DNA from 3 places in the Streptomyces sp. KL2 genome. Region 2 is predicted to be linked to each of the others. Evidence: riboswitches for the same ligand, from Rfam matches in the RefSeq annotation. Region 2 holds a riboswitch; each other region holds the start of a gene.

Region 1 (4,232 bases), 540 kb from region 2:
ATACGGCCACGGCATCCACTACTGCCTGGGGGCGCCGCTGGCGCGGCTGGAGGGGCGGGTCGCCCTCACGGCCCTGCTGGGACGCCTCCCCGACCTGCGGCTCGCGGCGGAACCTGCCGATTTGCGCTGGCGGGGCGGCCTCATCATGCGAGGGCTGCGCGAACTGCCGGTGGAGTTCGAGCCGGTGCGCGGGTGACGCACAGTCACGTACGTGATCCGTGCGTGATCTGCGAGACACTGACTTGTGATGATCGGCCCGGTGACGCTACGTTCAGCCGTCAACCGCTCAACCTTGCCGTCTGTCCACGCACGAGAGGCTCCGCACATGCTTTCCGGGAACGGTAGACACCGCCGCCCCCGCCAGGCTCCCGCCATCTTCGTCACGGCAGGAGTGACCGGCGCGGGGTTCGCCATCCCCCTGCTGGGGGCGGCGGGCGCGCAGGCGGCAGACCTCGACACCTGGGACCGGGTCGCGCAGTGCGAGAGCGGCGGCCTGTGGAGCGCCGACACCGGCAACGGCTACTACGGCGGCCTCCAGCTCACCCAGGAGATCTGGGAGCAGTACGGCGGTACGTCGTACGCCAAGCGCCCCGACCTCGCCAGCCGCAGCCAGCAGATCGCGGTGGCCGAGAAGATCCTCGCCGACCAGGGGCCGGAGGCCTGGCCCTCATGCGGCGTCAACGCCGGGCTGCGCCACGACACCACCGGCGAGGCCCCGGCCATCGACCCGGGCAACCTCCTGCCGGAGGAGGACGCGCGGGACGGCGGGAGCGGTGGGAACGGCGGGGGCCTCCTGGACGGCGTCCTGCCGGGCGGCGACGCGGCGGAGGAGGACTCCCCGGCCGCCGGCGGGGGCGGGTCCGGCGGCGCGGAGGACGGCGCCGAGGGCGAGCGGAAGGCCCCGAAGGACGGCGGTGCGGAGGACGGTGCCCAGGACGAGGGCGCGAAGGGCGGCGGCGCGGAGGACGGCGCCGAGGGCGACGGTGCGGAGGACGGCGCCCGCGCCGGGGCGGGGGAGGGCACCGGAAAGCACCGCGGCGAGCGCGACCCGCGCGAACTGGATCTGGAGCGCGGGGCGGAGAGCCGGGCGCCGGAGGGCCGGGAGACCGCCGGCGACGGACGCTCCGAGGAGGCCGCCGACCGCTCCGCCCGCGCCGAGCGCCCCGCGCTGGCGGGCACCGTGAGCGGCCTGGGCTCCCGCGGGAGGGACGAGGGCTATCTCGTGCGCCCCGGGGACTCGCTCGTGACGATCGCCCAGGAGCACGGCGTGCCGGGCGGCTGGAGCGGGCTGTACGAGAGCAACAAGGACGTCGTGGGCGAGGATCCGGACCTGATCCTGCCGGGGCAGGAGCTCTCTCTCGGATGAGTGCGGACGGCCCTGCGGGATGACCCTCCCGGGCGACTGCGGCGTGTCGTTCCTGTCCGGCCTAATGCTCCTCATCTGACCTGCGGGTTCCATCCGTGCGGGCGTCAGAAAGGGTGAATCGCCGGTTTCTGACATGCTTTGAGACGGATGTACCGGTGTGCTTACCGTCGTGTCGCTCGCACCGCGAGTGCCACCGACCGCAGCGCCGAATCCTGCCGGCGGCCGGTGGGCAGTCGTCGCGTCAGCGCCGATGGCAGGAGCGGGGGAACCAGGTAGGCGCCGCCCAGGACCGCAGGGTCCGAAGCGGCTTGGGGTGAAGTCGCCCGGGGCTCCGCGCCCCGGACGGCCGGGCTTGCTCACTGCCCGAACCCGACAGCTCACCTCGCAGGCGTCGGTGAGATAAGGGACGTCCATGCTGTTCACCGGCAAGGGGCACGACAGCCGCACCGCCAGAGCCGTCCGCGCGGCCGCGCTGACGGGCGCCGCGGGCGCCGCCATCGCCGTTCCGGTGGCGGGCGCGCCGGGCGCCTCGGCCGCCTCCGTCGACACCTGGGAGCGGGTGGCCCAGTGCGAGTCCGGCGGCGACTGGTCCATCAACACCGGCAACGGCTACTACGGCGGGCTGCAGTTCTCCCAGTCCAGCTGGGAGGCCGCCGGCGGCACCCGGTACGCGCCGCGCGCCGACCTGGCCACCAGGGAGCAGCAGATCGCCGTGGCCGAGCGGCTGCTGGCCATGCAGGGGCCGCGCGCCTGGGCCTGCGCCGAGAAGGGCGGCCTCACCGCCGACGGGCCCGCGGCCGAGGTGGACCCGGGCGGCGGCCGTTCCGTCGGCCCCGGCACCGGGCGGACGTACTCCGAGTCGCAGAACCGCTCCCGCCCGCAGTCGCAGAACCAGTCGCAGAAGCAGTCCCAGGAGCAGTCGCAGGAGCAGTCCCGTTCGCTGTCGCAGGGCGCCTCCGAGCGGGCGGACGGCCACCGGGACGGCGCCGAGTCCGGCTACACGGTCAAGTCCGGCGACACGCTGCGCGCCATCGCCGCCGCCCACGGCACCACCTGGCAGCAGATCCACCAGGACAACGCCGACGTCATCGGCGACGACCCCAACCTGATCTTCCCCGGCCAGCAGCTCCGGGTCTGATCCCCTGCTGTGCCCGCCCCGGCGCCGCCCCGTCACCCGGCGGCGCCATCCCGGTGCGGTGTGTCACCTCCCTTGGCGGAGGGCGCGCCGCACCGGGTTTATTCAATTTGGAAACAAAGCGCTCTCACCCTCTCTGATCTGCGATTTCATCCTCCGTTCCGCCGTATGGCACGGGCTGTCGGCGAGGTGGCGTGCGCGGGCCGGATAGGCTCAGGGCACTGAGACCCGACACACACGCCCGACACACACGAAGGAGACCCTCGTGCCGTCCATCGACGTCGTAGTGGCCCGCGAGATCCTCGACTCGCGAGGCAACCCCACGGTCGAGGTCGAGGTCGGCCTCGACGACGGCAGCACCGGCCGTGCAGCCGTTCCGTCCGGCGCCTCCACGGGCGCCTTCGAGGCCCTTGAGCTGCGTGACGGAGACAAGAGCCGCTACGGCGGCAAGGGCGTCGAGAAGGCCGTCCTCGCCGTCATCGAGCAGATCGGCCCGGAGCTGGTCGGATACGACGCCACCGAGCAGCGCCTGATCGACCAGGCGATGTTCGACCTGGACGCCACCCCGGACAAGTCCTCCCTCGGCGCCAACGCCATCCTCGGCGTCTCGCTGGCCGTCGCCCACGCCGCCTCCGAGGCGTCCGACCTGCCGCTGTTCCGCTACCTCGGCGGCCCGAACGCGCACCTGCTGCCGGTGCCGATGATGAACATCCTCAACGGCGGATCGCACGCCGACTCCAACGTGGACATCCAGGAGTTCATGATCGCGCCGATCGGCGCCGAGTCCTTCTCCGAGGCCCTGCGCTGGGGCACCGAGGTCTACCACACCCTCAAGAAGGTGCTGAAGGAGCGCAACCTCTCCACCGGGCTGGGCGACGAGGGCGGCTTCGCCCCCAACCTCGGCTCCAACCGCGAGGCGCTCGACCTCATCCTGGAGGCGATCAAGCAGGCCGGCTACACCCCCGGCCAGGACATCGCCCTCGCCCTGGACGTCGCCGCCTCCGAGTTCCACAAGGACGGCCGTTACGTCTTCGAGGGCCAGGAGCGCACCGCCGCCCAGATGACCGACTACTACGCCGAGCTGGTCGAGGCGTACCCGCTGGTCTCCATCGAGGACCCGCTGTTCGAGGACGACTGGGACGGCTGGAAGACCATCACCGAGCGCCTGGGCGACAAGGTCCAGCTCGTCGGTGACGACCTGTTCGTCACCAACCCCGAGCGCCTGGCCCGCGGCATCGAGGAGGGCGCCGCCAACGCCCTGCTGGTCAAGGTCAACCAGATCGGCTCCCTGACCGAGACGCTGGACGCCGTCGAGCTGGCCCAGCGCAACGGCTTCAAGTGCATGATGTCCCACCGCTCCGGCGAGACGGAGGACGTCACCATCGCCGACCTGGCCGTCGCCACCAACTGCGGCCAGATCAAGACCGGCGCCCCGGCCCGCTCCGAGCGCGTCGCCAAGTACAACCAGCTGCTGCGCATCGAGGAGATCCTCGACGACGCCGCGGTGTACGCCGGACGCTCGGCGTTCCCGCGCTTCCGCTCCGCGGACCGATGAGCACAGCCGCTCCGCGGACCGGTGAGCACGGCCGGTCCGCGGACCGGTGAGCACGGCCGCGGGAAGCGGCCCCGCCGTCACCGCGTCCCCGCCGCCGTCCCGTACGGTGGCGGGGACGCGGCGGCATGCGGCGGCCCACCGCGGCGGCACGGCGACGACAGGGCAGCAGGGGAGGC
Region 2 (4,232 bases):
TCCCCGCTTCACGCCCCGGGAGCCGCCGGGCGGCGGCGCCGTCGAGCATGTGCTGCGCGGGACGGGCTCGGCGGCGTGGCGGCACCAGGCCCGCGTACGGCTGCACGCGTCCCCGGCGGAGGCGGGCGAGCGGATCGTGCCGACGGCCGGGCTGCTGACCGACGACGGCGGGGGCGGGTGCGTGCTGGAGACCGGGGGCGACTCCCTCCACAACCTCGCCGCGTTCCTGGGCACCCTGGACCTGCCGTTCACCGTGCTCGACCCGCCCGAGCTGCGCGACCTGCTGCGCACCCTCGCCGACCGCTACCGGGCCGCCGCGGACGATCCCCATACGCCTTGACTTGAAGGCGACTTCAACTGTGAGGGTGGTTACGTGACACGAGGGCACGCCCTGTGACCGACGAGGAGGCACCCATGTCCATGACACCCGTATATCCCGACCCCACCCGCCCCGAGGCCCGAACCGTCCTCATCAGCGTCTGGGACGTCGGCACGCCCGAGCGGCAGCGGGCCGCCGCGGACGCCATCGCAGCCACCTGGGGGAAGCGGGAGTGGCCGACGCCGGGCATGCTGTCGTACAGCGTCTACGCGGGGGCCGACGGCCGGACGCTGCTGCACTACTCCCAGTGGACGGGCGAGGAGGCGTACGAGGAGTTCGTGCGCACCCACCGGCAGGAGCGCAACGACGAGATCGACGACGCGGTGCCGGGGATCGAGCGGCTGCGGCTGACGCGCACCCGGCGCTACCGCAGCCTGCCGCAGGAGCGGGACGGACGGGGGCGGGACGGAAAGCGGCCCGAGCCGGGGTGCGTGGTGGTCGTGGAGGTCGGGTTCGAGGGGCCGGACGAGGCGCGGCAGCGGGCATGGGTGGACACCGTGGCCGCGGCGATCGAGGACGACGGCGCCGGCGGGGGCCTGCCGCCCGGCGGCATCTCGGCCCACTTCCATCTGAGCACGGACGGCACGCGCGTGGTCAACTATGCGGAGTGGGAGAGCGAGCAGGCGCACATCGACGCGCTGGAGGCGCCGGGCAGGGGCATCGGCTCGCCGTCCCCGCTGTGGGACCGGGTGCGGAACTTCCCCGGGATGGTGAGCAACGACGTGGCGCGCTACCGGCTGCTGTTCTCCACCGAGCGCCCCGGGGAGCCGGCGGAGCGGGCTGCGGCGGCACGGCAGGCGTGACAGGCGTGGCGGGCGCCGCAGGCGCGGTGGGCGCGTGCGGGCGGGGAAGGCCGGCAGCCCTGGTGTCGGGGGGGGATGAGCCACCAGGGCCGCCGGGGTGTGGGAGCCGGCGTGCGAGAGCGCGGGCGGGGCCCGCGGGCCGTCGGCCGGACCGCCGTCAGATGGACTGGCCCTTGCTCCGCAGCCAGGTCAGCGGGTCGATCGGGTCGCCGCCGCCGGGACGGACCTCCAGGTGGAGGTGCGCTCCGGTGGAGTTGCCGGTGGAGCCGACGCGGCCGATGACGTCGCCGGTGGTCACCTTGCCGGTGGTGACGGTCATGGAGGACAGGTGGCAGTACCAGATCTCCGTGCCGTCGTCGAGCTTGAGGATGATGCGGTAGCCGTAGGAGCCCGCCCAGCCCGCCTCGACGATCTCGCCGCTGTGCACCGCCTTGACCGGGGTGCCGGTGGGGGCCGCGAAGTCCAGGCCGGTGTGGTTGTTGGCCCACATCGAGCCGGACTGGCCGTAGGTGGAGGTGAGCTGGTACGAGGCGAGGGGGAGGGTGTAGCTGGCCGCGAGCTTGGCCAGGCGCTCGGCCTCGGCCTTGCGCGCCGCCTCCTCGGCGGCCTTGCGCTTGCGCTCGGCCTCCTCCGCGGCGGCCTGTTCCGCGGCCTCGTCGGCCGCCTCGTCCGCCGCCTGGGCGGCGGCCTTCTCGAGCGCGGCCTGGGCGGCGCCGGTCTGCTGCTGGTCGGCCTGCTGGAGGATGCGCGCCCGCAGCGCCTCGCCGGCGTCCGCCGTCACGACGGTCGTGGTGGCGTCGGAGGTGTCCAGGCCGGCCTGGGTGACGGTGCCGCCGAAGGGGCTGGTGGCCTCCCCCTGCGGGGCGGGGCCGTTGTCGTCGCCGCCGGAGACCATGCCGCCGACGACGGGGAGGCCCTCGGCCACGGCGCCGAGGTCCACGTCCGGCAGGGAGATGGCGACCGGGGACTTGTCCTTGGCGGTGGCTATGCCGCCCGCGCCGACGGCGGCGATCACGCCGACGCCGAGGACCGCTCCGCTGCGGGCCATGCCGTTGCGCTGCTTGGCGACGCGGTGCCGGCCGCGGACCGGACGGACGGATTCCTCGGTCGGGTTCCACACCGGCCGGTCGCCGTCGCTTTCCGGGCCGAAAGGGGTGAAAGCGGCGGTGTGCGGGTCGTACGAGACCTCGGGGGCCGGGCTGCTGGACGCCACTGGGGCGCTCTCCTTTCCTTCCTTCTCGCCTACCGGGTTAGCTGACGGGTTCGGAGCAGGAAGGTCTCCTACGGATCCATACGGGCATGCCGCATGGCCCCGATTCACCCCAATTGGTGGTTCCCCGGTTCCCTGCGCGCGTCCTCGCTGTTGGCGGGGCCGCGCGTACGGGATTCGGCGACGGCGCACGGTGCCGCCCTCTTCGGCGACAGTGACGACCGCGCTGCGTTATCGAACGTTAATAGAGGTGCGCTCCGGATTCCAAGTCCCCTCTTTGGATATGGGGCTTTCTTGACGGAGGACTATCGGGGCATTGACGGGCCAATTCGGGCGAGTCGACCGCCGGATCGGCGCATGAGACGCACGCCACACCATCTGACGTTGCCTCAGATGTTATGCGGAGGGGCGCATGGCGGCTACGGACGGTCACCGCCGGCCGGAGGCTCCGGGGGCCCGGGGTCGCGCATGACCGCCAGCAGCGCCATGTCGTCGGACCGGTGCCCGCGGGTGTGCGCGTCGACGTCCGCGAGGAGGTGGTCGAGCAGGGGGGCCGGCCCGGGGAAGTGCCGGCCGCGCAGCCCCTCCACCGGGTCGTAGAAGGCGTCCGCCGCGTTCCGCGCCTCCGTCAGGCCGTCGGTGTGGAGCAGCAGCAGGGAGCCGGGCGGGAAGGGCACCGGTCCGGTCCGCCCGCTCCCGGAAGCCCCCGCCAGGTCCCCCAGCCCCAGCGGCAGCGCGTACGCCTCCGTGTCCGGCTCCAGCAGCCGCACCTCCCCCTCCCCGGTCAGCAGCACCGGCGGCGGATGGCCCCGGTTGACGATCCGCAGGCTCCCCGCTTCCCCGGCCGGGATCTCGGCGAGCACGGCCGTGACGAACTCCTCCGACCGGCCCGCCCCCGTCTCGCGCTGCCCGGCCTCCCGGATCAGGGCGTGCTCGATGCGGTCGGCGACCGCCGCCAGGTCCTCCTCGGTCTCGGCCGCCTCCCGGAAGGCGCCGAGCACGACGGTGGCCGTGCCGACGGCGCCCGTCCCCTTGCCGCGCACGTCGCCCACCAGCAGCCGCAGCCCGTACGGCGTCCGCTCCACGCCGTACAGGTCGCCGCCGATGCGGGCGTGCGCCTGCGCGGCCTCGTAGCGGACGGCGATCCCGAGGTCGCCGACCCGGCCGGGCGGCACGGGCAGCACCGCGAGCTGGACGGCCTCGGCGACCCGGTGGGCCGATGCCACGCTGATGTCGCTGTGGTGCAGCACGCGGCTGAGGACGAGGGCCAGCACTCCGACGGTGGTGTTGGTGACCAGCCGCGCCGTGCTCTCCGCCGGGGGCAGTCCGGCCCGCACCAGCAGGGCGAGGACCACGGCCGTCGAGGCGGCCACCATGGCCGCCGTGCCGCCGAACGTCCACAGGGCCGCGGCGACCAGGCACGCCGCGATGAACGGCGCGCTCAGGAACACCTCGGGAGGGGTCAGCAGATTGACCGCCAGCCCCATCAGGACCAGCAGCAGGGGCAGCAACCAGGGCGGGCGGCCGACGACGGGGATGACACGGGCACGGGTCCTGCCCCCGCCCGTGTCCTGCCGCCCGTCGCCGTGCACCCCTCCAATCTTCCCGATGCCCGGCGTCCCGGCGAGTCGATCAGGTCCGGCCGGACGACGCCGGACGCCGGGGCACCGAGCACCAGGGCCCGGGCACCTACGCCCGGCGGGCGGCGACCGCGCGGCGCACCCCGTACGAGGCGGCACCGGCCGCCAGCACCGCCGCGCCCAGGAGCACCGAGGCGAGCGGCAGGGCGAAGGCCAGCACCACGCACCCGGTCAGCCCCACCGCCGGCACGATCCGCGGC
Region 3 (4,232 bases), 2.6 Mb from region 2:
CAGCACCGGGTTGACGGCGCTGCCCTTGACCTTGTCGTAGCGGGCGCGGATCTCCCGCTCCTCGTCGGTCTTGGGGTCGTCGGGGTAGTCCGGCAGCGCGTAGCCCTTCTCCTGGAGCTCGGCGACGGCGGCCTTGAGCTGCGGGATGGAGGCCGAGATGTTCGGCAGCTTGATGATGTTGGCCTGGGGGGTCTTGGCCAGCTCGCCGAGCTCGGTGAGCGCGTCGCCGATGCGCTGCTCCTCCTTGAGGTACTCGGGGAAGACCGCGATGATCCGTCCCGCCAGGGAGATGTCACGGCTCTCCACGGCGACGCCCGCCTTGGCGGCGTAGGCCCTGACCACCGGCAGGAGAGAGTACGTCGCCAGGGCCGGGGCCTCGTCGGTCTGTGTGTAGATGATGGTCGAGTCAGTCACCGGGTGCTCCGCTCCACGTCTGCAACATTGCTCGACATCAAGATATCCCGTGGAGGGCCTCCCCCCGAAAGGGCCCTGCCCCTTGTGGCGGCGCGTTCGCGCCGCCACAAGGGGCAGGGAGGCGGGGGCGGGGCGCCGGGCCCGCGGGCCCGGCCGTCTCAGTAGGGTCCGTTGACGTTGTCGATCGAGCCGTAGCGGTCGGCCGCGTAGTTGCAGGCGGCGACGATGTTGGCGACCGGGTCGTACTGGCTGTTCGCCGTGCCCGGGACGTGGTAGGCGTCGAAGGTCGGCTTGATGACCTGGAGCAGGCCGATCGAGGGGGTGCCGCGCTGGGCGTTGATGTCCCAGTTGTTGATCGCGTTCGGGTTGCCGCCGGACTCGCGCATGATGTTGCGGTGGATGCCCTCGTAGGTGCCGGGGATGCCGTTGGCCCGCATGATGTCCAGGGCCTCGCGGATCCAGCCGTCGAGGTTGTCCGCGTAGGCCTTCGGCGAGGCCTGGGGCGCGGTCTTCTGCGCGGCCGGGCGGGCCTGTGTCCGGTTCGCGCGCCCGGGGGTGCGCTCCTGCCCCCCGCCGGAGGACCGGGCGGACAGGGTCAGTTCCTGGCCGGGGAAGATCAGGTGCGGATTGCCGCCGACGGTCTCGCGGTTGGCCTCGTAGACGGCCTGCCAGCCGCCCTCGACACCGTGGCTGGTGGCGATCGAGTGGAGGGTGTCGCCGGAGGCGACGGTGTGGGAGCCGGCGGTGGATCTGCGCTCCGCCTGGGACTTCGCCGCGGACTTCGCCCCGGCTCCCACCTTGGAGTCGCCGCGCGTCTGGGTGGCGGTGCCGCCGGCCGGGGTGCCGGAGTCCCGGCCGAGCCCGGCCGCGGGTCCGCAGGTGGGCCAGGCTCCCGGCCCCTGGAGGGCGAGCAGCTTCTCGCCGGCGGCGATCTGCTCCTCCTTGGTGGCCAGGTCGGCGCGCGGCGCGTACTCGGTGCCGCCGGCGGCCTCCCAGCTGGACTGGGAGAACTGCAGTCCGCCGAAGTAGCCGTTGCCGGTGTTGATGGACCAGTTGCCGCTGGACTCGCACTCGGCGACCTTCTCCCACACCTCGGTGGAGGCCGCGTTCGCGCTGCCGGCGGCGACCACCGGCGCGGCGATGCCCGCGCCGGTGGTGAGCGCGAGGGATACACGCGAGAATTGACGGGATATCAGGGGTGTGCGGGGGCGGCGGTGACGACCACGGGACATGGGTGTGCTTCCTCTCCCACGCCTGCGAGGTTAGCTGTCGGATTCGGGCCGGAGTCGCCCGGCCGTTCCCTTCGCCTCAGAGGGCGTCGGGAATCGGCTTCACCCCAAGCCGGGCCGCCGAAGGCGCGGCACGGCGCGTATGTGGTTTCCCCGCTCCTGCCATGGTCAGCTGCTGCCTCTCCCCGGCCGGGCGGCAGGACTCGGCGTCCCGGCGGTGGAGCCCCCGCCATGGGCGGCGAAGGCCAGGCCACATAAACACAGGGAATTCACGGAAGACAAGGCGCCGGAAATCCGACGACCCCTCACTTTGTCACCGATCCGACAAACACGGCCGCCGTGCGTGTCCGGAAACCGGCCGGACACCGGAGCGCGGAGGGCGGCACACGCGTCAAAACGCTTTCCGGCCAGGAATTTCGGCCGCCGGCAATTAAGGATCTCGACGGCGGGCACAGGAGGAGTGCGGAGGTGTGATTCCCGGCACACTTCCCCAACAGACCGCCCATTATGGGGCGTTGTTCACGACAACACCCCTTGGCGAACATGGCGGCCATAAATACTCGGCCGGGGTTTTTGGCCTGAATGGCCGGTTGGGCATTGCGTAGGCGTTTTGCCGTTTTTTCGGCGCGGTCGCGGGGCGGAGACGGACAGCGGAAGCGGCTCCTCGCACGAAGACGCGCGAGGGGCCGCTTTCGTTGCGCGGCCCGTTCAGGCCGCCGCCTCAGGACCTGTCGCCCGGTTCGTGGCGCCGGGTCTCGAACTCGGTGTGGCCGTTGGGACAGCGGGGGATCTCCTCCCCCTGCTCGGCATGGACCCTCTCCGAGCACTGGGCGCAGTAGAAGTCGCCGGTCTTCCGCGCCCTCTCCCCCGCGTGCGCCGCCACCGCGCTCACCTCCTCTCCGTCTCCCCGGTTCCCGCGGTGGTGGCCGCGCCGGTACCGGCCGCCTCACCGAGGCCAGGGGCGACCGAGCCGCGGCCGTCCACGCCGAGGGCCACCTTCGTCCAGCCCGACTCCCGGCGGTCGAACGTCCGGTACGCCTCGACCGCGTCCGCGACCTCGGCCCAGCGGGTCAGCAGCGGGGTGGGGTCCAGTTCGCCGGAGGCGACCATGGACACCAGGCGGGGCAGGTAGCGGCGGTGGTTGCAGTTGCCCATCCGCAGGGTGAGGTTCTTCATGAACGCCTCGCCGAACGGATAGTGCTCCACCTGCGGCGGATAGACCCCGATGGTTCCCACCGTGCCGGCCTTGGCCGCCATCTGCACCGCCCAGCGGGCCGCCAGCGACGGCGCGTCGCCGGGGACCCAGGTGTCGCCGTCGGGCCGCTGCTCGGGGGCGACCTCGTCGCGCTCGCGGTCGAACCCCTCCGCCTGCCCGGCCAGGGCCTCGGCGGCCGGACCGCGGGCGGGGCGCTGCGCGTCGACGCCGACCGCGTCGACCACCCGGTCCACACCGATGCCGCCGGTCAGGTCCAGGACCGCCCCGACGGGTTCCTCGGCGTTGAAGTCGACCGTCTCGGCGTGCTGGTCGCGGGCCAGGTCCAGGCGGTCGGGAACGCCGTCCACCACGATGATCCGCCCGGCGCCCTGCAACCGGGCGCAGGCGATCGCGGCCTGGCCCACGGGGCCGGCGCCGAGGATCGCGACCGTGTCGCCGGAGCCGATCTCGGCCAGCCGCGCGCCGAACCACGCCGTGGGGTAGATGTCGGACAGCAGGACCGCCTGGGCGTCGTCGACGGTGTCCGGCAGCGGCACCAGCCCGACGTGGGCGTACGGGATCCGGGCGTACTCCGCCTGCAGTCCGTCCAGGCCGCCGGCGGCCTCGGGACCGCCGAAGAACACCGTGCCCGCCCGGCGCCCGCCGGGGTTGGCGTTGTCGCACTGGGCGTAGTAGCCGGCCCGGCAGTAGCTGCACGTCCCGCAGGCGACCGTGGAGGGCACCACCACCCGGTCGCCCGGGCGGAAGTTCCGCACGCCCGCGCCGACCTCCTCCACGATCCCGACGGCCTCGTGGCCCAGGATCCGCCCCTCCTTCATGCCCGGCATCGTGCCGCGCACGAAGTGCAGGTCGGTCCCGCAGATCGCCGACGAGGTGATCCGCACGATCGCGTCGTACGGTTCGTGGATCTTCGGTTCCGGTACGTCCTCCACGCGGATGTCGCCCACACCGTGCCATACGACGGCCTTCATCAGCACGCACCCCTTCGCAGGTCGGTCGCGTTCATCCGAACGGGTCGCGGGTGCCCGGGGCCCCGCCACCGGAAACAGCGGGCATCACCCCGCGGACCGCGGACCGCGGGAGGGGTGTTACGCCGTCCGCCCCGGGGTACCGCGGACCGGGCACCGGCGGCCGGGCGGGCCGGGGCCCGCCCGCAGGCACCCGCGCGACCAGGGAGAGCACGGCGATGGCAGTCACCGGGGGTTCGGCCGACGGCACGGCGGCGCGGGAGGTGCGGGAGATACGCGGTGAAGCCCTGCCGCTGACCGGCCCGCGCTCCCTCGATCCCCTGCTGGAGCGGATCGGCGACGCCCGCTACGTGGCCGTCGGCGAGGCCTCCCACGGCACCGCGGAGTTCTACCGGTGGCGGGCGG

Evidence for each region. A riboswitch is a leader RNA that binds a small molecule or an ion and turns the genes downstream of it on or off. The one in region 2 is predicted to bind cyclic di-AMP.
Region 1: another riboswitch for cyclic di-AMP. It lies ahead of QPK52_RS16595 (transglycosylase family protein); the one in region 2 lies ahead of QPK52_RS14175 (M23 family metallopeptidase).
Region 3: another riboswitch for cyclic di-AMP. It lies ahead of QPK52_RS02525 (transglycosylase family protein); the one in region 2 lies ahead of QPK52_RS14175 (M23 family metallopeptidase).

The regions. Positions count from the first base shown of each region.
Region 1 covers NZ_CP127170.1:3,656,772-3,661,003, forward strand. The annotation lists gene QPK52_RS16585 (cytochrome P450 family protein) at 1-196, shown strand, start outside; gene QPK52_RS16590 (transglycosylase family protein) at 326-1,366, shown strand; cyclic di-AMP (ydaO/yuaA leader) riboswitch at 1,602-1,772, shown strand; gene QPK52_RS16595 (transglycosylase family protein) at 1,779-2,504, shown strand; gene eno (phosphopyruvate hydratase) at 2,767-4,056, shown strand.
Region 2 covers NZ_CP127170.1:3,120,440-3,124,671, reverse strand. The annotation lists gene QPK52_RS14185 (helix-turn-helix transcriptional regulator) at 1-340, shown strand, start outside; gene QPK52_RS14180 (antibiotic biosynthesis monooxygenase) at 421-1,182, shown strand; gene QPK52_RS14175 (M23 family metallopeptidase) at 1,340-2,395, opposite strand; cyclic di-AMP (ydaO/yuaA leader) riboswitch at 2,407-2,585, opposite strand; gene QPK52_RS14170 (PP2C family protein-serine/threonine phosphatase) at 2,812-3,984, opposite strand; gene QPK52_RS14165 (APC family permease) at 4,082-4,232, opposite strand, start outside.
Region 3 covers NZ_CP127170.1:553,791-558,022, forward strand. The annotation lists gene QPK52_RS02520 (NADP-dependent isocitrate dehydrogenase) at 1-414, opposite strand, end outside; gene QPK52_RS02525 (transglycosylase family protein) at 573-1,646, opposite strand; cyclic di-AMP (ydaO/yuaA leader) riboswitch at 1,653-1,827, opposite strand; gene QPK52_RS02530 (hypothetical protein) at 2,365-2,535, opposite strand; gene QPK52_RS02535 (zinc-dependent alcohol dehydrogenase) at 2,532-3,830, opposite strand; gene QPK52_RS02540 (erythromycin esterase family protein) at 4,046-4,232, shown strand, end outside.